Regions from separate parts of the Halobacillus sp. ABR2_026 genome, predicted to be linked through region 1. Evidence: predicted binding sites of a transcription regulator. Region 1 holds the regulator's gene; each other region holds the start of a gene.
What was found. Region 1 encodes LexA, which represses DNA repair genes until DNA is damaged. Its sites were predicted from a motif close to CGAACATATGTTCG; they were not measured.

Region 1 (8,047 bases):
CCATCCAGCAAGCTTCGCCTGTGAACTCCCACTTCAAGCCAGAGCCAAGTGCAATGCCGGGATATGATGATGAAGTCATCATGGCAGCGGGTACGTTCATCCAAGGGGCGAGTCTCGAGTTGACGGCGGATGGTCCTATCCGACCTCCCTATACAGCTTTCGTTCAAGGGGGACTGACGTATGCACATGTTAAGCTTGCTGTCGTCCAGGCTGTAGCACAGATGGTAGATGAGGGAATGGTCAAAGCTTGAAGAGAAAGGTATGATACCCCTTTCATAAATTGTGTGAACATTCCTCACATATGTTGACATATCCCTTGCGTGACGTATAATTAAAGTATCATTCTTATGGGGAGGAGGCACATCGATGAGTGATGAAATTCGTCGTTCTATGCCGTTGTTCCCGATGGGGATTGTTCAATCTTTGACAGACCTTACTGCACGCCAAATTCGGTATTATGAACAGCATGAGCTTGTTCAGCCGGCGCGTTCAGAAGGGAACCGCCGCATGTTTTCATTCAATGATGTCGATCGACTGTTGGAAATTAAAGATCTGATCGATCAGGGAGTCAACATGGCCGGAATTAAAAAAGTTCTGAAGATGCACAGCGATTCAGAAAATGAAGCGTATGATGAAAAGCAAGTGAAAGAAGTGCACAATGAACTTACTGAAAAAGAGCTTCGTCGGATGTTACAACGAGAACTATTCACAGCGGGAAGACAAGGTAAATTAGCAATTAGACAGGGAGAAATGTCCAGGTTCTTCCATTAATCTTGTGTCGAGAGGGGAAATTCAATGGGTTTAACTAAAGAAGAAATTTACAAGAAAATCGATGAAGAAAACGTCAAGTTCATCCGCCTGCAGTTTACGGATATGCTTGGCACAATCAAAAATGTGGAAATTCCACTAAGCCAGTTGGATAAAGCAATTGATGGCATGATGATGTTTGACGGATCCTCCATCGAAGGATTCGTACGAATAGAGGAGTCCGATATGTATCTGGTACCGGATTTGGATACGTTCGTCGTCTTCCCTTGGACGTCCGAGAAAGGGAAAGTCGCACGCTTCATCTGTGACATTTACAACCCAGACCAGACTCCATTTGAAGGATGCCCACGCTACAATTTGAAGCGTAACATCAAGAAAATGGAGAAACTAGGTTTTTCCGCTTTCAATATCGGTACGGAACCTGAGTTTTTCCTATTCAAATTAGATGAAAAAGGCGATCCGACGATGGAATTGAATGATAAAGGCGGGTATTTCGACTTGGCCCCAACCGATCTTGGGGAAAACTGCCGACGTGATATCGTTTTGGAGCTTGAGGAAATGGGCTTTGAAATTGAAGCTTCCCACCATGAAGTAGCTCCTGGGCAGCATGAGATTGACTTTAAATATGCAGATGCTGTCAAACACTGTGATGATATCCAGACTTTCAAACTAGTGGTCAAAACGATTGCGCGTCAACATGGTTTGCATGCGACATTTATGCCTAAACCGTTGTTCGGTGTCAACGGATCAGGAATGCATGCCAATATGTCTCTTTTCAACGAAAAAGGTAATGCTTTCTTCGACGAAAAAGGAAAAGAGCAGCTTTCTGAAGTCGCCTATCAATTCACAGCGGGTATTATTAAACATGCCACCAATTTTACAGCGGTCACAAACCCTACAGTCAACTCTTACAAGCGTCTCGTTCCGGGTTATGAGGCACCATGTTATGTAGCCTGGTCGGGTCAAAACCGGAGCCCTCTCGTACGTGTACCCACTTCCCGTGGGTTAAGCACCCGAATCGAGGTGCGCAGCGTGGACCCATCAGCCAACCCTTATATGGCGATGGCAGTTCTTCTTGCTGCAGGACTTGATGGTGTTGAAAATAAATTGGAAGCTCCGGCACCTGTAGACCGGAATATCTATGTTATGGATAAGAAAGAACGGGAAGCCCATGGAGTAAAAGACCTTCCTGCCACGCTTTATGACGCGCTGGAAGAGCTGCACAAAGATTCAATCATGGTAGAAGCTCTCGGTGAACACCTATTTGAACACTTCATTGAAGCGAAGGAAATTGAATGGGATATGTTCCGTACACAGGTTCATCCGTGGGAGAGAGAACAATACTTGCAAACCTATTAAGTACCAAAGCCTTGAAGCATACCATGCTTCAAGGCTTTTTTGTTCAGGGAAATTTCATAATTTTGGTCGTATACTTTTGGCTGCGAAATACATATAATAAAAACAAGAACAAATGTTCGTTTAGGGGGTGTGTTGCGAATGGACTCCTTATTCAATCGGTCAAAAATGGAAAAGATAAAACTTGAACTGATCTATATGAACAAAGAGGGGGCGGTGTCTCAACGGACAGTCAGGATCGTCGGTATACAGGATTTATATGTAACGGCATACTGCTATGAGCGAAAGCAGGTAAGGACATTTATGAAAGAAAACATCCTGTCTGTCCTGCCCAAGTCCTACCTAGGAAATAGATACGGCGCATAAAAAAGAGAGACGAGTGCTGACTCGTCTCTCTTTTTTAGTGTACGGTCCGATAAAGACCAACGACTTTCCCTAAAATGGCCACATCTTGTAATAAAATCGGCTCCATTGTGGCGTTTTCCGGTTGGAGGCGGACATGGTTTCTCTCTTTAAAGAAACGTTTTACGGTTGCTTCTTCGTCCTCTGTCATAGCAACGACGATATCGCCATTCTGTGCGGTCTGTTGCTGTCTGACGATAACCATATCTCCATCAAGAATACCAGCTTCGATCATACTCTCTCCCTGGACGATGAGAACGAACGTATTGTCATCCGAACCTGCGAGCGTATCTGGAAGCGGAACATATTCTTCAATATTCTCTACTGCGGTAATCGGAGACCCGGCTGTAACTTTACCAATAACTGGAGCGTAGGACGCTTCACTCCTTGGAATGCTGTGATCTTCTTCCAATTCAATCACTTCAATGGCACGAGGCTTTGTAGGGTCGCGTCTGATATACCCTTTTTTCTCCAGCCTGGACAAGTGCCCATGGACTGTTGAACTGGATGCGAGGCCGACGGATTGTCCGATCTCTCTAACAGATGGCGGATAACCTTTCAATAAAACTTGTTCTTTAATGAAATCTAGTATTTCCTGCTGCCGTTTTGAAAGTTTACTCATAGATTAGCACCTCGTACATAGGATTATAGTAACCACATTGTACCACCTATGTTTCAGAAATACAAACACGCGTTCGAAAAAAAGCCATTGACAAGAACCTGTGTTCGTATATAATAAAAGTAACAAACGCGAACACAGGTTCTTAGGAACGTTCGTTCTACAATATCGGAGGAGGATTTTCTTATGTTCAACAAACTATCTAAGCTCGATTACACGTATATTATTCTTTTTATTGTTAGTTTCATCATTCTCTATTATTCTATGGTAACGACCGTATAAATAGAGAGAAGAGAGGATCGTCCAGGTGAAGGTAATCATATATTGCAGAGTAAGTACTGAAAAAGAGGTGCAGGTAACTTCATTGAACCGGCAGAAGTCTGAATTGACAAGTATGGCTGAGGCCCATGGTTATGAAGTGGTTGAATGTATCGAAGAACAGGCAAGTGGCTATGAAATCGAACGGGAAGGGGTCTTCCGGATGTTGGAATTCTTTTCTTCTGGACAAGCGGATGCCCTTTTGGTTCAGGATGAAACTCGCTTGGGACGCGGGAATACGAAGATTGCTCTTTTTCATCAATTGAACCGGCTGGGAATTAAAGTTCTATCCTTATCCAATAACGGGGAACTGGAGTTGTCAGAATCGGACTCAATGGTATTGCAGATCGTAGGAATCGTCGAGGAATACCAAAGAAAAATACATAACATGAAGATACGGCGTGGAATGAGAAAAGCCGTAGCGGGTGGTTATGATCCATCCGCGAATTTATCCAACAGGGATCAGGCACCGGGCCGTGAGAGGATCGATTTCCCGATTGAGGAAGTCATGAGGTTAAGGAAGAACGATCTGACGTTTAAGGATATAGCCGCTACTCTTCGTGGTCTCGGATATGATGTTTCGAAAGCAACCGTCCACAGGAGATACAAAGAGTACCTATCCCTTGAAAAAGGTGAGGAATCAAGGTAATATAATGATTGAAGACAAGAGTCCCTAGATTTCTTGTCTTTTTCGTATGTATATGATCCAGACTACAAGCAAAGGAGAAGGATCTATGTTATCTAAAGAAAAAATTAATCGTATAAATGAATTGGCTAATAAATCCAAAGAGCAGGAGCTTACGAAGAATGAAAAAGCAGAGCAGCAGAAACTCCGCCAGGAATATTTGAAAAATGCCCGTCAATCCTTTAAAAACCAACTGAAAGGCGTAACAGTCGTTGATCCTAAAGGAAATGACGTTACCCCTGAAAAGCTTCGCCAAATGCAGAAGAATGAAAAAAAGAATTGATAGTTAATGATCCGTATTCGTTTTTTCGAATACGGATTTTTTGTTTATTTCCCTCGATCAAGGGGAAATTAGGTGGGAGGTTGTGCAAAGATTGCGCACAACGCTTGTCTCAAAGCGAATTTCATTATAGGATAATACATGGTACATATACCTGAATAGAAAGGGGAATGTTCAACATGGCAAACAGCCTTGAACAAACATCAATCAATACGATCAGAACATTAACAATCGATGCAGTAGAGAAAGCAAACTCCGGCCACCCTGGAATGCCGATGGGTGCAGCACCGATGGCATATACATTATGGACCCAGTTCATGGATCATAATCCGAAGAACTCGAACTGGTTTGACCGTGACCGTTTCGTCTTATCTGCTGGCCACGGATCCATGCTATTGTATAGTCTGCTTCACTTATCCGGTTATAACGTGACCATGGACGATTTGAAATCCTTCCGTCAGTGGGATTCTAAAACACCGGGGCACCCGGAATTTGGTCACACCGATGGAGTAGAGGCGACAACAGGTCCCCTTGGGCAAGGAATCGCGATGGCTACAGGCATGGCCATGGCGGAAGCACACCTTGCAGGGAAATACAACCGTGAAGGTTATAACGTAGTCGATCACTATACGTACACGATTTGTGGAGATGGAGACCTTATGGAAGGTGTATCTCAGGAATCTGCTTCACTTGCTGGTCACCTTGGCCTTGGCAAATTAATCGTCCTTTATGATTCCAATGATATTTCTCTTGATGGTGATCTTGACCGCTCGTTCAGTGAGAGTGTGGAAAAACGCTACGAAGCTTACGGCTGGCAAGTCATCCGTGTCGAAGATGGAACGAGTACAGAGGAAGTAGCTAAAGCTCTGGAACAGGCAAGAGCGAATACCGAACAGCCGACAATGATCGAAGTGAAGACGGTGATCGGCTATGGTTCTCCGAACAAATCTGGTAAATCAGCTTCCCACGGAGCTCCTCTAGGGGAAGATGAAGTGACTGCAGCCAAGCAGTTCTATGAATGGGAACACGAGCCTTTCCACGTACCAGAGGAAGTTTATCAGGACTTCAAAGCTAAAGTACAACAGAACGGTCAGGATAAGGAAGAGTCCTGGAACAGCTTGATGGCTCAATATAAAGAAGCTTATCCAGAGCTTGCAGAAGAACTTGAACGTGCGATTCGTGGAGAACTGCCAGAAGGTTGGGCGGATAATCTTCCAACATATAAAGTGGGAGAAGACGGCCCGGCAACACGCGCAGCTTCCGGCGATGCGATCAATGCTCTTTCACAGGCGATTCCGAACTTCTTCGGAGGCAGCGCCGACCTAGCAGGATCTAATAAAACCGCTGTTAAAGGAGAAGAAGACTTCTCCCGAAACAACTATGCAGGACGCAACATTTGGTTCGGTGTACGTGAATTCGCAATGGCTTCTGCATTGAACGGTATGGGTCTTCATGGCGGTCTTGAAGTATATGCGGGCACTTTCTTCGTGTTCAGTGATTACCTCCGTCCGGCCGTCCGCCTTTCCGCGCTGCAGAATCTTCCAGTAAACTATGTGTTTACACATGATTCAGTGGCTGTCGGTGAAGACGGGCCGACACACGAACCAGTTGAACAACTTGCTTCACTACGCGCAATGCCGAATCTTTCCGTGCTTCGTCCTGCAGATGGGAACGAAACCAACGCAGCATGGAGACTTGCGCTTGAGTCCGAAACGACACCTACAGCGCTCGTATTGACGCGTCAGGGTCTGCCGACATTGGAAGGCACAGCTGAGCATGCTTATGAAGGCATGAAAAAAGGTGCTTACATCCTGAGTGATTCTGATAAAGAGGAGCCGGATGCTATTCTACTTGCTTCAGGTTCTGAAGTGCAGTTGATTGTAGAAGCTCAAACAGAACTTAAGAAGAATGGTTATGATGTACGTGTAGTAAGCGTACCTTCATTTGACCGCTTTGAAGCACAGTCGAAAGAATATAAAGAACAGGTACTACCTTCTTCTGTCCGCCAGCGTCTGGCAGTCGAAATGGGAGCATCGTTCGGTTGGGAACGATATGTAGGCTTAGATGGCTCTGTGATCGGAATTGACAAATTCGGAGCATCAGCCCCGGGTAACACGGTCATTGAGAACTATGGTTTCACTGTTGAAAATGTCGTAAAACATGCTGAAAACTTGATGAAATAATAGAAGGGGAAGCTGCCTTTGAACAAGGCAGCTTCTTTACTTGAGAGAGTAATGATCTTATTTAAAGGTAAGAATTCCACACAAGGAAACCCTTTTCTGATCCATTGCTCTATGTGATATAATAGACATAAGAATGATTGTTGTCTCTGTTACAGTCAACTCCCACGGTGATGGAAAATTTGTTTTTTTCGTTGAGTTTCATTTTCTTGACATGAACGGTTGAAACCGTATTGAAGCGGACGGACAGGCTGATAAAACGACTATTGTATTCTATGGAACGTTTTACTATACTGTTATGGGAGACAACACGAAGGAGGAAGACGAAGTCATGACATTGGGGATCGTTTGGGTCATCATCATTGCCTTATTGACTCTTGTCGGTGGTGCAGCTCTAGGCTTCTTCATCGCGAGAAAGTACATGATGAATTATTTAAAAAAGAACCCGCCAATTAACGAACAAATGTTACGCACATTGATGATGCAGATGGGACAGAAACCGTCACAGAAGAAAATCAATCAGATGATGCGTTCAATGAACAATCAAATGAAATAATGAAAAAAAGCCTTCTTTCGTTATGAAAGGAGGCTTTATCTATGTAATTTTCAGGGGATGTTCACAACCTATCCGTCGTTTTCCGCGGAAGGCTCTGGTACAATAGGAGTCGACTATAAATGGTAAGGTGTGATGTTTGAATGGATGTGAATCTATTCCTTGCTTTTGGAGCAGGGTTTTTATCTTTTATATCTCCATGTGTATTTCCATTATATCCTGCTTTTTTGTCCTACATTACCGGGATGAGTGTTCAGGAGTTAAAAGAGGACAATGGAATGTTGAGAAAAGCGAGCTTGATCCATACGGTATTATTTTTATTAGGTTTCACGACCATCTTTTTGATTCTCGGGTTTTCCGGTTCTCTATTTGCCCAATTCTTTATACAGTATGAATCCATCATCCGCCGTCTAGGTTCCATTCTGATCATTTTCTTCGGATTCGTCATCATCGGGGTTTTCAATTTTGATTTCCTTATGAAAGACAGGAAGATATCCTTCAAGAATAGACCATCCGGCTACATAGGAACCTTTCTCATTGGGCTGACATTTTCATTGGGCTGGACGCCTTGTACAGGACCGATCCTTGCATCTGTGCTTTCGTTGGCTGCTGATTCACCCGAGCTTTTTATGGTGATGATGTTGTTCTATTCTTTAGGGTTTTCCATTCCTTTTCTGACCTTGTCCTTCTTTATAGGTAAATTGAGCTGGTTCAGAAACCACAGTGGACGTATCGTGAAGATCGGCGGCTATGTTATGATACTGGTCGGGATCGCTCTTTATTTCAATTGGATGACGATGCTTACATCCTATCTTGCGGGCCTCTTTAATTTCCAAGGGTTTTGAGGCGTGGATTTTCCAATGAATTTATATTAAGATGATACTAG
Region 2 (8,047 bases), 1.6 Mb from region 1:
CATACGTTACTAAAAGCAGGGGAAGCATGATTAAAACATAAATCCCTGCTACTCCTATCGTTTTTTTATCCAAAACAAAAGCTCCTTTTTGCATGTCTTCTCTCATTTTATTTCCGACACCTTCCTTACCCTTTTCCCTGCTTCTTCTCAAATTTCAGGGGAAGCATGCCGGTACAGGGGCTGTCCCTGTATAATCGAAAAATAGAAAAACCACTATGAAGACCTTCACAGTGGCTGGTTACATTCTATCATTTATTTAACGAACCCTAAAAGCATTTCGCGGACGAACTTGCTCGCAGCAATCTGTGTTCTCTCCGTGGGATCATAGGCAGGCGCTACCTCAACAAGATCGGCTCCCACAATATTGCTTTCACTTGCTGCTAGCGCATGAATGCTTTGCAGAAGTTCTTTAGAGGTGATCCCCCCAGCTTCAGCCGTCCCCGTTCCAGGGGCAAAAGCAGGATCAAGCACATCAATATCGATCGTGACATATACCGGACGGACGGCGAGTTCAGGAAGGGCTTTTTTCAAAGGCTCCAGGACTTCAAATCTGGCCATATGCATCCCGGCTTCTTCTGCATAGTGAAACTCTTCCCTCATGCCTGAACGGATGCCGAATGAATACACGTTCTCTGCCCCTATTAATTCACAAGCTTTCCGGATAGGTGTCGAATGGGACAACACTTCCCCTTCATACTCTTCCCGGAGATCTGCATGGGCGTCGATATGAACAATCGCAAGGTCTGGATATTTCTTGTACATCGACCGGATGACCGGCCATGTCACGAGGTGCTCCCCTCCAAGCCCCAGAGGGAGTTTACCCTTTTCAAGCAATTCATCCATATACTCTTCAATCATATCAAGGCTGCGCGCTGCATTTCCGAAAGGCAGCATCAAATCACCTGCATCATGATAGTCGATATCTTCCAGGTGGCGGTCAAGATATGGGCTGTATTCTTCCAAACCTATGGAAGCTTCACGAATGCGGTTCGGACCAAAGCGCGATCCTGGACGGAAACTGACGGTCCAGTCCATCGGCATGCCGTAAATGACAGCGGCCGCTTCTTCCTCCGTCGCCCGGCTCATGATAAACACTTTTCCAGAGTAAGATTCATCGAAGCGCATAGCGGTCACTCCTTTGTGAGGTCTTTGACGAATTTCGGAAGGGCAAAACACGCCCGGTGGATATCGTCCGTATAATACTTTGTATCAATCTCCTTAAAACGTTCCTCACTTACTTGAAGAGGATCATGAACTTTACTGCCCATCGTAAATGTCCAAAGTCCACTTGGATAGGTCGGAATATTGGCAGTGTAGACTTTGGTGATCGGGAAGGTTTCTTTTACGTCACTGTATACCTGGCGGATAAGATCCGCTTTGAACCATGGATTATCCGTCTGAGCAACAAAAATCCCGTCATCTTTCAAGGCTTTGGCAATTCCTTCATAAAAACCTTTCGAGAACAGGTTTACGGCCGGGCCAACAGGCTCAGTGGAATCGACCATAATGACATCGTACTCGTTTTCACTCTTCGCGATGTGCATGAATCCATCATCCACTTTCACTTCCACCCGATCATCCTCCAAGGTGCCTGCAATGGTAGGCAGGTACTTTTTCGAATACTCGATGACTTTGCCGTCAATCTCGACAAGGGTCGCTTTCTCTACACTTTCGTGCTTTAAGACCTCACGAATGACACCACCGTCGCCACCTCCGACGACGAGGACATTTTTCGGCTCGGGATGAGTGAATAAGGGAACATGGGCAACCATTTCGTGATAAACGAATTCATCTTTCTCCGTCGTCATGACCATGTCATCAAGGACGAGCATATTTCCCCACTCTGCTGTTTCCAGCATCTCCAATTCTTGAAAGTCTGTCTTTTCACTATGAAGGGAACGATTGACCTTCGCTGTAATCCCGAAATGATCGGTCTGTTTTTCAGTAAACCATGTACCCATGTTGCATTTCTCCTTTTTCATCTATGAAATAACTTGCCTTATATACGTGTTTGTTTCACTCAAGAAGTTTATTTTACTACGTATTCTCACATAATAATAGCAGTCTTTATACATTCGTAACAGATAGGAGTCTAAAAGAATGCGATCATCTTTCAAAACGGCCTATCGATGGACGGTTCGTGGGGTAAAACTTACACTTTTCAGCGCAATCGCCGGGGTTGTCGGCGTGATCGGTGTACTGATTTATGCCATTACACAAGGACCTCCCTCTTTAATGACCGAACAAACGACTGTTTTCTATGGAACCGATGGTGAAATCATAGGAGAAGAACGAGGCGTCGAAGAACGATATTGGATTACGATAGAAGAGATGCCTGAGGCTATTAAGGATGCAACTCTCGCGATCGAAGACCGGCGGTTTTATAACCATTTCGGTTTCGATTTGAAACGGATAGCCAGTGCTGCCCTCACGGATTTGAAGCAGATGAGAATGGCCGAAGGAGCCAGTACCATTACCCAGCAGTATGCGAGGAACCTTTACCTTTCCCATGATAAAACGTGGAAGAGAAAACTCAACGAGGCTCTCTATGCTGTTAGGCTTGAGATTTTTTACAGCAAAGACGAGATATTGGAAGGGTATTTGAACACGATTTATTACGGACACGGGGCTTACGGGGTTGAAGCCGCCAGCCGTCAATATTTTAATAAACATGCTTCAGATCTTACCTTGACGGAGTCATCTATGCTGGCGGGCATTCCTAAAGGACCCACCTACTATTCTCCACTAGCAAATGCAGAGCGGGCAAAAGCGAGACAACAGCAGATCTTAGTCGAGATGGAGGAAAACGGCTATATCACCTCCTCCGAAAAAAGAGAAGCGGTGGAAGCGAGCCTCACGTATGCAGATGACGAAGAAGAAAAAATCCAGGAAGTCGCCCCTTATTTTCAAGATCAAGTGGTCACTGAAGCGGCCCAAATCCTTGACGTTGACAGAGAAAGTGTCCAAACAGGCGGCTATCACATCCACACCACGTTAATAGAAAAACACCAACAAATTCTGGAAGAACAGGTGAAGAGAAACATTCCGGTGAACGAGGACATTCAGGTCGCTTCCACTGTCATGGACAGCCACACAGGAGCCATCACAGCGCTTGTGGGAGGCAAAGATTATGGAGAGAGTCCCTTTAATCGAGCGACTCAGGCCAAACGATCGGTCGGTTCAACCATCAAGCCATTTCTGTACTATGCCGCTCTCGGTTCCGGGTACTCACCGGTCACTATGAAAGATACAGGTCCCGTTGAAATTGAAGTCGACGGCAAAACTGAACCCTACATTCCGTCCAACTTTAACAACGAATATGCAGAAGACCCGATCTCTATGGCTCAAGCCCTTGCCGTATCCGATAATATTTATGCAGTAAAGACCCACATGGATATCGGCCCGGAAAAATTAGGGGAAACGATGAAGACGTTCGGCATTGATGGGACATTCAAGCCCCACCCTTCCCTCGCCCTCGGTTATTCTTCCATTTCCCTGCTCGACATGGTCAGCGGTTATGGAAAATTGGTGAAAGGAACCGAATCCATCGAAGGGCATACGATCGCCAAAATAACGGACAGGCATGGCAACGTCCTTTATGAGTACAAACCGGTCTACAATAAAGATGATGCGGTCGACAAGATCAGGGCGTTCACCGTTACCCATATGATGACAGGCATGTTCGATCCTTTGTTGGATGCGGACTACGCATCTGTTACCGGGACGCCGATCAAAGGAAAGCTGACACGTATGTATGGCGGAAAATCAGGAACCACCGATAACGACAGTTGGATGATCGGATTCAGTCCTCAATATGTATCCGGTGTCTGGATAGGATATGACGAAGGCGGAAAGCCCCTTCAAGATTTCAACGACCACCGTTATGCCAAAGCCATCTGGGCAGACATGATGGAGAAAATCCATGAAGACGAACCCACCGCTGCTTTCATACCGCCCCCGGGGGTAAAAGGCGTTTACATCGATCCCGAGACCGGCTATGTCGCCGGTCCAAACTGTCCACAGGAACGGTTGGTGTACATGCAGGAAGCCGACATCCCTGAAGAAACATGCGGCGGTGACGATAGCAAGAACCCTGACGATGAGTTTAAAGATGACCCGTGGTTCAAGGATGTCGTCGACTGGTTCTTTTAACGGGGGCCGGGTGTTTTGGCGCGGCTCAAGCTCTCTTTGGCGCGAAAGGCCATTCTCAATAGGAATGGCCTTTCGCTTTTTATAAGTTGGCTCTGTTAAAGTTTAGGGTTGATGTTACTGCAAAAAGGAACTTCCAATTTTATGGAGATTCCTCATTTTTATATTTGGCTTATTCAACGAAAGCTCCCTTTCCTTGAATACTTCATTTCGAGATGTTCCAGGGATTCATTGTCACTTCCATCCGTTGATGCATTTACTTTAACAGAGCTTATAAATTAAAAAAAGACAGAGAAAACGACCGGCGGAACCGGTCGCATTCTCTGTCCTAGTAAACATGTATAACCCATGTGTTACTAAATATATTACCCATATTGCTTATTCGTCAAGATTCGCCGTCTGAATTCCGACATTTTTTTCTTGAACATTTTGTGAACAAAAAGTGAACAGCTTACAAAATGGTAAGATCAGCAATATCACTGAGTGAAACGGTCACTTTTTCTTTCATCTGTTCATCCACGCCGGATACGGTCTGGCGGCTTCGGTTTACGTGGGTCACCTTCATTTTTATGTCTACATACTCAAAACCGTTATGCACTCTCAACTCTACGGTAAGATTGTCGGTCAAGGCACGCTGAAGGAGAAAATCAATTTCTACCGCTTTTTGCTCATCCATGATTCCTTTTTCGACGCGTTGATCTTCTTTCCACAATTTTTTTACCATTTCTACATGCTCAGGCAACATAAGTGATGTCCATTTGATCGTCCCGCGATCCCGATTCCTGTTATCCATCATTGGCTCCCTCCACCACGAACGTTTGTTCTTATTCTACCATAAATGCAGACTTCGTAAACTGGAATTTTCATACTTGGCAAGGAACACCATCAGAAAAAAACGAAGCTGCGGGCCGATTCTCAAATAGGACTTATGGTTTCACAACGCTTCCTTTGTTTCCTTTCTTCTGATATCCGAACACGAATATACAACTTACATAGATCACGAATGCTCCTCCGATAAACCATAAACCTGAGGATAAGTAGCCGTGTTCCTCATAAAAGGACCACTTGAACAGGAAATGGAGGATTCCTGAAACTAGTCCTACAAGGGCAATAACAAAATGAAACACTACATCATTTTCCAATATTCTTTTCATCTCCATCCCTCCTTTCTATTGAAGCTGATCGAATCGCTCATACAGAAAGAGAGAAACCTCTCAGTTCCCCTCTTCCCTATACCATTCTGTATGAACGTGAACCTTTATTAGACTTCCAGAGAATCTTTAAGTTCTTGATCGGTATTTTCCCAAAGCTCTGGTTTGAAATCTCGCAGGTAATCCCCGAGCAGCTTTTTGGATTTTTCATCGATGTGATCAACAGCAAAGCGGCCTTTCAATGATTTATCCATATGATTCACGTGCTCCGGCATTGATTTGTATCCTCGTTTAATGGAACGATCCACCACGATTTCACTGGCAGCTACGCCGTGATAGCACGGTTTACCTTCCCGATAGTCCACCGTTACCCAGGCGATCCAGTAGCGCAGTCCATTTTTTACGACTTCCCGATCCGTAATGAACTTGATCCGCTTCTCTACTTTACTGCGGGCATGGAGCGCCCCCATATCGACATAGGCTTCTTCTTCGTTCGGGTCCACAATGACAGGCGTCATATTTTCAAGACTGATGGAACCGACCCCGTATCCCCCATGACCGTCGGTGGAGTCATCTTTGATAATCGTAAATTGATTCTTCTTTTTATCTGTACTTTCACCATTATTTTTGAACTGATCGAACTCTTTCATAAAGCCATCCTCCTCATCAATCGTCCTATTATTTTGTCCCATTTTAACATACATAACGATTCTTGTTAGGAGAGATGCTTCATGAATAATTAATCAAACGTTTGTTTAATCTGTTCATATTCCTTCTGCAGCAAGGAAAAGACAACTGTATCATGGAACCTCTTTCCGTCATAGTCCGTTGCCCGTAGGACCCCTTCTTCCCGGAAACCGAATTTCACTAAGAGTTTTCGGGATGCTTCGTTTTCGAAAAAGATATCTCCCGTCACCCGGTTCAAATTCAATGTCTCAAACCCATATGGTAGTACACAGCGGAAAACTTCTGTCATGACGCCCGAATTTTGATAAGCCGGGGCAATGACCGCTCCAAGTTCTGCTTTTCTATGCCACACATTCCATTTATGAAAACGAAAGAAACCGATCGTTTCGCCCCGATTATTTTCAATAACCCATGGGATTTCTTGTTGATGAAGGAAGTTCGCGAGTCGTTCTTCTATGTAAACTTCCATTTCCTTCAATGACAAAACGGGATGCGGGGTGATGTATTTCATTGTTTGTGCCTTACTCATGAAGGCAAATAAGTCGGGAGCATCCTGGAGCTTGAGTGGCCTCAGTTTTCCATTCTCCATATCCAAAACCGGAATTTGAGACACTTCACCTTCCCCCTTTCGATCCTGTCCGGCGGACGAATTGGAAGTCATCGTTTTCCGTTTCAGTTGATGGCCGGACCGTCTTTTTTTGTTTCCGGAGTCTTGCTCTCCATTTTCTCTTCGTAACAGGTGTTACCCCTACTCTCTGCTGCTGCACATCTTTTATTCCTTCAACGATGAACTGCACCGCAATGATCAACACTACGAAACTTAGCAGCACAGGGACAATCATCCACAGGTTTCCAGACATCAAAGCGGTCTTCGATGAGCTGATCAAGCCTGACCATTCATAACTATAGCTTCTCGGAGGATCCGGGTTCAATGGATCGTTGGAAGTAATCGTCCCCCCTACAAACAGACCGAAAACGCCTAAATGGATGAAAACGATGAGCGTCTGGATAAACTGCTGACCGAACAGAATCCCAAGTCTTGATCCTAAATGAGGCAGGATGTGTCTCCAGAAAAGGTGGCCGGGATCACCGCCAAGGACTCTCGCCCCTAACACGAACTCACGCTGAAGTAATAACCGGGATTCATTACCGATCAGCGCGGTCAAAAGCGGCAATGACAACACGGTCAGCACAACGACTTCAAACGCCACCCGATCAGCGAGTGAGGTTTCGAACCCTCCAACGGACTGAACCATTGTCGGTTGCAGAATGACAAGGGCAATGAGAGTTATAGGGAGATAATGAAATCCGTCTACGAACTTATCCACCCTTTCCTGCCACTTTTCTTTCATTAGAAAAGCGTAAGGGATGGACAGCAGCAGCCCTCCTACCACCCGAAGGAAAGAAATGAGAATTGCTAACAAAATCGTATACTTTGCACCTGTTAAGATTTGATCATAAATGCTGAAACCCAGCCGGTCAGTCCCCATAAAAATAAATTCAGGCGCATGAGGAGGCGTACTGACCAGTTTATTATCCTCATCATAAATAAACCCATAATCGCGGACGACGACATCCGCTGTCACGGAGTGATAAATGCTTACTCCAAGCATCCCGAATACCACCAGAAAACCAAGCGTAAATTTAACATTTTTAAAATGCTTCAACGTTTCCACAAACCCGCGCCACAGTAAATTCCAAAGCGGCCACCGTTTAATCCTTGTCCAAATTCCCGTTCGTTTGAACTTGACAGTAACGGTTTTAACTTCATTTCTCTTCAAGACCATTTCTATGGAATGATAAAAAAAGAAAAATGGAGTGAAAATCATCCATAAAACAATTGCCGTTACAATAGGTCTGAAATCTTGGAGGATGTAATAGGTCAGACCATTCGTGTTAAACACATATTCAATCACCAACAGGCTCGACAATGCTCCCCATACAATTGTTTTCGAATGATAAAACACGCTGTAGACAATATTCCGGAACACATGGTAAACAATGATTCCTCTGAATTTAACGCCTTTACTTTGCGCGAATTGAACGTAATGTTTCTTCAA
Region 3 (8,047 bases), 770 kb from region 1:
AGAGGCGCATCTTATTGAATATTGCCGTCAGCATTTAGCGAAGTATAAGGTACCTACCAAGATCGAATTCATGTCCGAACTTCCGAAGAACACGACCGGCAAGATCCTACGGAAAAATTTGCGTGAGCAACTGGCAAACTCTAAATGATATTGATAATATCGAAAGCTCAAAGCGTTCACGTCTTTGAGCTTTTTTTACCTTTAATATTTTGCAGGCCATAAGAGAAACAACTTTAGTTATGCCGCAAAAGGTTGTTTGCGGAAAATCGCAGACTAGAGGGTATTCTCTTACTAATATTACGGATCATCGGTGTTCTGAATATCACTCACTCGAATATTTCGAAAAAGAATAGGTCTGAAATCTCACCATCAAAAGTCCATGATGAAGGATTGATCTTTCACACGTGTGGGGCTGTTGTTTATTCGAAGGGTGAGTTGTCGCATGTCATTTATTAGAAAATTCGCACCGGTTTGCGGACCTCCGCAACGTTTTTTCGGTGAAGGTGGACCTTCGATGTATTACAATAGAAACAGATAAGCGGTGATGCTTATTTATCTCATAACTATTTATGATTTGGTTGTCATAAATAGGTCAGTAATTTTGTTACTGATGAGTGTCACGGAAAAGTCTTTCCTCTCAAAAGAACTTTTCCAACAATTTATTCCCTCACTCAAAAGTTAACCAGTCGTCTCTTTTGGCCCATGCTCCTCGAGCATGGGCACTTTTTTTGAGACTTTTTTAACTTCCTTCCTGACCCCATTAGAAAGAAGTTTACACTTACTCATTCAAAAGTAGCCCCTTGCCCTATACCATCCTTGGAAGAAGTCTCGTAGTAGTGGAGAGTAGATTTACCTTCCTCTAAGTGTACCTTTCGAAAGGTCTTATACTATAAACAGATGCTGTGCAGGACTAAAAATGTTCGCTTTTCTCTAAATCGAATAGCCCTATAGGATAAGAAGAGAGGTTAGCTCATACAGAACTCTAGATTGTGGAAGCTTATTATGCCTTCACAGGAAAGCAAGGAGCTCCCCGCCCCCCTTATTCAAGTCGCTCAGTAGTGAACGTCTATGGTATGCTGAAATTCCTTGCGTTATGTGGAGTAATGTTTCGAATGATGAATGTCATGCATTCTAGTATTAGTTACAATACTCCGGTGGTCCCTACAAACGCATCAACCTCGGAGTCTCTCACCACCGTATTTGAAGGTTCAGTTTTGAGGGAACACGCGTTAAAATAATACCTTTGTTGAGTGTTTTGTATATACGTAAAGGATAGGGATGAAAATAAATGAAAGAATAATGGAAAGGAGCTTCAGAATGGAGAAGAAGTTAGAAGGGCATGTGGCCCTTGTTACAGGTGCAAGTCGCGGACAGGGAAGAGCAATCGCAGAATATTTGTTATCACTCGGTGCTTCTGTTGCATTTGCCGCACGACGCCTCGAGTCGGCTGAAGAAATCGTAGCATCTACCGGTTCTTCACAAGCCATGGCCGTACAATTGGATGTAACTAAAAATCAGCAATGGGAGGAGGCAGCAGCTGAGGTTGTTAAAAGGTTTAATCGCTTGGATATTCTTGTGAATAACGCCGGCCGCTTAATTCGGAAGCCATTTCGGGAGATGAAAATCGAAGAATATGAGCAGTTGATTCAGGTGAATCAACTGGGAGTTTTCTTTGGAATGCAGGCCGTTATTCCTTACATGACCGAGCAGGGAAGGGGGTCTATTGTGAATAATTTATCCATATCTTCTTTTGCTCCCATCCGTCAATCTTCTGCTTATGCAGCAACCAAGGCTTCTGTCGTGGCGATGTCTAAGGCTGCTGCAATTGAACTCGGTCCATCAGGTATTCGTGTCAATATGATTCACCCTGGCGGAATTGAAACGGAAATGGCAACCGAAGGAAAAGGAGTGCCGGAATTCTATGATACAATCCCGCTTGGAAGAATCGGTCAGCCACTTGAAATCGCCAAAGCTGTTGCTTTTCTAGCCAGTGACGACAGCTCTTATTGCACAGGTACGGAAGTGGTGGTAGACGGGGGCATGACGTTAGGAACAGCAGATCAGTAGTCAGTCCGGCTTTTTATACGTAATCATGAACTCCTGATTGGTAAGATAAAAGTCTCTTTCTGGTCGTCTTTGTAACAAATGATGGTTTTCAAGCTTATAATAATTTATCCGCTTATAAGGATCATTATCTATAATAGGGGGTTCTTGTGTCAGCCTCATATATTGGTCGACTGCATGTTGAACAAGGTCCAGGTCCAATGCCAAGTCCTGGTCCTCTTCTTCGAACAATTCATAGGTTTCCCGGGACATGTAGAAGTTTTGGATAGGAATTGCCTGTAAATACGGGGCTAAAAGCTCATAATCCAACGACAGATCTTCTTTAATGATGACACTTAAAGGAACATCATTCGGTTTGGCATCCGCATATGCGTGGACCGCTTTTCGAACGTCGTGGATGGATAAATCCTTTTTCTCCAGCTTTGGCTTTTTATTTTTTCGGCTCCACATGATACATTCCTCCTGAATGAAATTTTACTTGAGAGGTGTTTTGAATGAAAAATCAACCGGTTCAGCCTGAACTCGATTTTTTCACTTTACTAAATCCTGATTTTGGACGTCATGAAGAAAAGGGGATGGAGAAAGAGAAGAAAGAAGAACAAGTGTAATTGTAGTATAACAGAATTGTCATAATGAAACATTTTTTAAGAATGTTTAGACTTTTGATGGATGATTTGGTAAATTAAAGAAGATGAGCGGTAAGTTCGACCTAATCGTAGAGCTGCCGCCACTTGAAATGAAAGAGGTGTTGAAGTGGATGACTTATGTTGATGGAAAAGAATACGAGATTAACCCGCAAACGATCGCTCTTGTAGCCACCACGAATGATGATGGACAGGCTCAGACGGAAGTCATTGAGACGGATGAGCGATTTGTTATTTCGAAGTGCCCGAGTGATCTTGTCGATCAATCCTGCCGCTATTTTGCCAGTAGTCTTGACGGCCGCATTGCCGGCACTAAACAACTGACCGGCTACACACATAAACCCCCGATTGTCATATCAGAAGTGATGGGCATTTATTTCTTCCCAATCATCTCCCCTAAACGAAAAGACTGCTCCTGGATTGCCCATAAATATATCCGCTCCTATTATGGTGAACCGAATAAAACGACGACCGTACAATTTGGAAATAATAGGACGGTAAACCTTCCTGTCTCTGATGGTATGTTTGCCAATCAAGTCCAGCGCACGGCTCATTTGCGCGTCATTCTGGAAGACCGCTCCCATTCGATAGCTGCGGTTGATCATCGTGCTGAACGGATTGCTGAGACCTTCTCATAAGCTCAAATAAAATGTTTTCTACTTTTTTCCGGATGGCTGGATTGAAATAATTGCGTTTTTCTTCATAGCCGTGGGCTAAAAAAAGGAAAGAAGTAAAAGAATCGTTTCTGCCCGATTCAACCACTTGCAATTTCATATGATCCATGCGCTTTCTTAGTTCTTTCCGTTCTTTCCTCGCTTCAAGTTCCATTTTTCCGAGCATTTCCATGTACGGCTCCTTGATTTTGAATTTTCCTTGCTCCATGTGCTTCCGATCCTGTCGGATGACTGTGATCGCCATAGATAAAAACAAATACCGGGAAGCGAGATCCAACTCATTTTGCTTTAGATACCTCATGTCATTCTCCTCCGAGTGCGAACAAGTGTTCTTATTCTGTATTATACCACGGAATGTTCCTTTATATGCAAGGTCATTTTAAAAAAGGTTGAAAGTGGCAGGAACGGGAAATGCTAGATAGCAGTTCATCTACTGGTAGGCATGGAGCGGGTTTTCAGATAAAATAAAGAAAAGCCTACACTGGTTGCTAGTGTACATAAGGAGCAGCATCATGGATTCAGTGTTTGAAAAAATCAACCAATGGCGTCATTTAGCGGAAAATGATCAATTATTTGATTACATCATCAGACAGCTTGAAGGATTGGAAAGGTTCGGCCCAATCCCGGGCATCCTATTTCCTCTGATCGAAGCATTTCTTCCGATTTTGCCACTTGTCGCTTTTGTTTTAGCAAATGCCGTGGTGTACGGGTTGTTTAAAGGGTTTCTTTACTCATGGCTCGGGGCTGTCTTCGGATCTTTGTGCGTATTCTTCATTATTCGCAGATTAGGCGACAAGCGTTTGTTCAGGAAAGTTACTAGGCAGAAGCAGGTGAAGAAAGTGACGAAGTGGGTGGAAGAGCATGGATTTGGCCCCCTCTTTTTGCTGATGTGTTTCCCTTTTTCACCGTCATCGATCATCAATGTCGTTTCAGGGTTATCCAATGTCAGTCGGCAGCAGTTTATCTTAGCCGTTCTTTTAGGCAAAGCCGTCATGATATTTACGATTGCATATGTAGGGTCGAGTATTGCATCATTTGCCCAGAATCCGGTGAAATCGATTGTGGTCGGCGTCTGCATTCTGCTATTTTGGGTGTTAGGAAAATATATTGAGAAGAGAATACAAATAAAAGCGGAGCGGAAAGCGCAAAGTGGGGATTAAGTTTGTGCCGCCAGGGGTAAAATGTTTGTAGTATAGTACCTGGAGGCGCAAACGATGAAAAAATATAAAAGAGCGATCAGAACGGTAGTCATCGCCCTGATCCTTGCTTTTATCTTCCGTTCTTATTTATTCGCAAGCTACATTGTAGATGGTGAATCGATGGAACCGACGCTCTTCGACGGCAATTTATTGATGGTGAATAAGGCTGTCTATGATTGGCAGGAAATCGACCGTCAGGAGGTTATCGTATTTCACGCCAATGAAGAAGAAGACTATGTAAAGCGTGTCATTGGAATCGGCGGGGATGAAATCACCGTATCCAATGATCAGTTATACATTAATGGAGAACGTGTGGATGAAAGCTACCTCGATCCCCTCCGCCCTGAAGATGGGCTGCCATTTACGGAGGACTTTACTTTGGAAGATGCTACCGGCCATAAGAAAGTTCCTGAAGGTCACCTTTTCGTGATGGGTGACAACCGGCGGGACAGCCTGGATAGCCGTTACTTCGGATTTGTGCCTGTGGAGACCGTGGTCGGAAAAGTAGATGTCCGCTACTGGCCCATGAACCAGCTCGGCGTGCAGTTCTAAAAAAGCAACCGTCCTCAAGGGACGGTTTTTTTATGCCTATCGTAAATTAATCATAGGGCATATTCTTGAAGACTCGATATTGGGACTCTAGGATGTGGGTTCGTGGCTTCTGTAAACGGCCCGCTTCCCGTGGGCGGGTGCTGATCCTCCTCGAGTTAACGCTCTCCGAGGTCTCACCTGGCCCTCAGCTCCCACAGAAAGCGAGCCGTACCCCGTAACTCCCATCCACGTAACAGAAGTTTCGAAACTGAATCTTCAAGAACAGGGATTGGTGAGGAGCGGGAAATCATCATAAATGGGGCAAAAATGATAAAATAAATACAGAATGAGAAAGAAAGGAGCGGTCGGTATGGGGCTGCGTTTTTTGCTCGGGCGTTCAGGAGCAGGAAAAAGTACGCAATGTTTAAATGAAATAGAATCAAAGTTGAAAAAGGACCCGCAAGGACCGGCGATCATTTACATCGTTCCCGATCAGATGACCTTCCAGCAGGAATACGGCCTTCTGAAAAGAGAAGGCGTGGAAGGATCGATCCGTGCCCAAGTCTTCAGTTTTTCACGTCTGGCCTGGCGTGTACTCCAGGAAACCGGTGGAGGGACAAAGAAATTCATCACGTCGACCGGAGTTCAGATGATGCTTCGCAAAATTGTGGAAGAAAGGAACTCAGATTGGCGCGTTTTCCAAAAGGCCATTGAAAAACAGGGATTCATTGAGCAACTGGAGGGGATGATTACAGAATTTAAGCGGTACAGGGTCACGCCTGAAGACCTTCAGGCTCAAATGGATGCCCTGGATCAATTCGTTCATTCGACGGGCCAGGAGCAGGGACTGAGAGATAAGCTGGATGATTTGACGTATATTTATGAACGTCTAATAGAGGCGCTGAAGGAGCAGTACATAGATAGTGAGGATCAGCTCCAGCTCCTTGCCAGCAAGATTCCGGAAGCCTCTTTTCTAGAGGGAGCAGAAGTGTACATCGACGGGTTCCACAGTTTCACCCCTCAGGAGTATCAAGTCATTGAAGTTCTGTTAAGGAAAGTGAAGCGTGTCCATATCACGTTGACCACAGAAGAGCCTACCGGAGAAGAGAACCCTGAGCTCGATCTGTTTCACGAAACGAAACAAACTTATCTGGACTTGAAAAAAGTTTGCGAAGAGGCCGGGGCACGCCTGGAAAAAACAGAGGTGCTTGATCACAGCTCGGGACGAATGAAAGACCGCCCGGCATTCCGGCATTTAGAAAAATATTATGATATGCGGCCGGCTCCTGCGTTTGAAGACGAAGCTCCTATTCAAATTGCAGAAGCCGTTCATCCGCGTGCAGAGGTCGAAGGGGTGGCACAGGAAATTCTCCATCTCGTTCGTGAACAAGGCTACCGTTACCGGGATATGGCTATCTTGATGCGTGAGCCTGAGGTTTATCACAGCCTGATCGAGACACTCTTTGAAGATTATGATATTCCTGTCTTTATCGATGAAAAAAGGACGATGTTAAACCACCCTGTGATTGAGCTTGTCCGATCAGGGCTTGATGCAGTTGAAGGTAACTTCCGGTATGATGCGGTCTTTCGTTTGTTGAAAACTGGATTTATTCCAGCTGCTGACCGGTCCTACCCCCTGACAGAAGATGCCATCGACGAACTGGAAAATTATGTCCTTGAGTACGGCATCCGGTCCCGCAGTCAATGGTTCTCAGAAGAACCATGGGTTTACCAGCGTTTCCGCGGGTTTGAACAATCCGCTCAAACGGATGAAGAAAAAGCAAAACAGAAGCGGATCAATGCCTATCGTGAACAAGTGAGAAAAGCTCTTCAACCGTTTGATGAATCGTTAAGAGACGCTGAAACGATCGAAGAACGGGCGCGGGTGATTTACCAATGGATGGAAGGTCTTCATGTTCCAGAACAGCTTGAATCATGGCGGACCTTTTATGATGAGAAAGGTGAAATAGAGCGGGGGCGAGAACAGGAGCAGGTGTGGGATGATTTTCTCCAGCTGCTTGATGAAATGGTTGAAATGGCGGGAGATGAAAAGATGTCTCTCCAAGTCTTTCGGAGTACGATCGATAGTGGGTTGGAATCTTTAACGTTCGCTCACGTGCCACCCAGCATGGATCACGTCATCGTCGGAAGTGTCGATCGTTCGAGGATGACGGGTGTTAAAGTTTCGTTTCTCCTTGGGGTAACCGATGGGATGTGGCCGATGAAGCCCCCGAGCGACGGCATGATTTCCGAGCAGGAGCGTTCACTGCTCGCAGAGCATGGCATTCAACTGGCCGATGGCAGCAATCGTCAGCTATTGGATGACCGGTTTTATGTGTATCTGGCTCTGACAATGGCGGCTGATCGTTTGTGGGTCAGCTATCCACTTAGTAATGAAGAAGGGAAGTCGAAAGTCCCTGCCACCCTCATTCAACGGATGGAGGAATTGTTCCCGCGGGCAAAGGAACATGTCCTTTTACAGGATCCTGATGATTTGTATGAAGCTGAGCGGTTCATTACCAACCCTCAAAAGACAAGGTCGGCCCTCACTTCTCAGTTTGCTCGATATTTGAAAGGGTACAAGATGAAGCCTGTATGGTGGGGTTTGTTGAACTGGTATATCGGAAATGAACCGTCTCATGGGTTGACGAACCGTGTCCTTCAAAGTCTTTTTTACAAAAACAAGCCCGTGCCCCTCTCTAAGGATACGACGGGTCAGCTGTTTGACAAACAGGTCAAAACAAGTGTTTCCCGCTTGGAAACTTACCACCGTTGTTCTTATCAATATTTTGCCCAGCACAGCCTCGGGCTTGAAGAACGAAGGACTTATAAACTCGACGCCCCTGATATCGGACAGTTGTTCCATGAAGCGCTGAAGCAGATTACAGAGTGGGTCCAGGCGGAAGGTCGCGATTTTTCTCAACTGGGGCGTCAG

Region 2: ACXADE_RS17815 (YolD-like family protein) is a predicted target of LexA. The motif match lies at 4,961-4,974, and genes of this name have one in related genera.
Region 3: ACXADE_RS05690 (YhjD family protein) is a predicted target of LexA. The motif match lies at 3,702-3,715, and genes of this name have one in related genera.

The regions. Positions count from the first base shown of each region.
Region 1 covers NZ_JBSWTM010000001.1:1,881,678-1,889,724, forward strand. The annotation lists gene ACXADE_RS09715 (methionine gamma-lyase family protein) at 1-251, shown strand, start outside; gene ACXADE_RS09720 (MerR family transcriptional regulator) at 367-771, shown strand; gene glnA (type I glutamate--ammonia ligase) at 796-2,127, shown strand; gene ACXADE_RS09730 (hypothetical protein) at 2,266-2,490, shown strand; gene lexA (transcriptional repressor LexA) at 2,525-3,148, opposite strand; gene ACXADE_RS09740 (YneB family resolvase-like protein) at 3,453-4,112, shown strand; gene ACXADE_RS09745 (DUF896 domain-containing protein) at 4,198-4,431, shown strand; gene tkt (transketolase) at 4,608-6,611, shown strand; gene ACXADE_RS09755 (YneF family protein) at 6,940-7,164, shown strand; gene ACXADE_RS09760 (cytochrome c biogenesis CcdA family protein) at 7,305-8,006, shown strand.
Region 2 covers NZ_JBSWTM010000001.1:3,485,891-3,493,937, forward strand. The annotation lists gene ACXADE_RS17795 (hypothetical protein) at 1-73, opposite strand, end outside; gene speB (agmatinase) at 253-1,125, opposite strand; gene speE (polyamine aminopropyltransferase) at 1,131-1,961, opposite strand; gene ACXADE_RS17810 (transglycosylase domain-containing protein) at 2,101-4,152, shown strand; gene ACXADE_RS17815 (YolD-like family protein) at 4,601-4,945, opposite strand; gene ACXADE_RS17820 (hypothetical protein) at 5,076-5,303, opposite strand; gene ACXADE_RS17825 (YwhD family protein) at 5,411-5,950, opposite strand; gene ACXADE_RS17830 (GNAT family N-acetyltransferase) at 6,040-6,600, opposite strand; gene ACXADE_RS17835 (ABC transporter permease subunit) at 6,602-8,047, opposite strand, start outside.
Region 3 covers NZ_JBSWTM010000001.1:1,111,824-1,119,870, forward strand. The annotation lists gene ACXADE_RS05670 (fatty acid--CoA ligase family protein) at 1-148, shown strand, start outside; gene ACXADE_RS05675 (SDR family NAD(P)-dependent oxidoreductase) at 1,318-2,067, shown strand; gene ACXADE_RS05680 (DUF3939 domain-containing protein) at 2,068-2,514, opposite strand; gene ACXADE_RS05685 (competence protein ComK) at 2,756-3,346, shown strand; gene ACXADE_RS05690 (YhjD family protein) at 3,270-3,683, opposite strand; gene ACXADE_RS05695 (TVP38/TMEM64 family protein) at 3,895-4,542, shown strand; gene lepB (signal peptidase I) at 4,597-5,133, shown strand; gene addB (helicase-exonuclease AddAB subunit AddB) at 5,483-8,047, shown strand, end outside.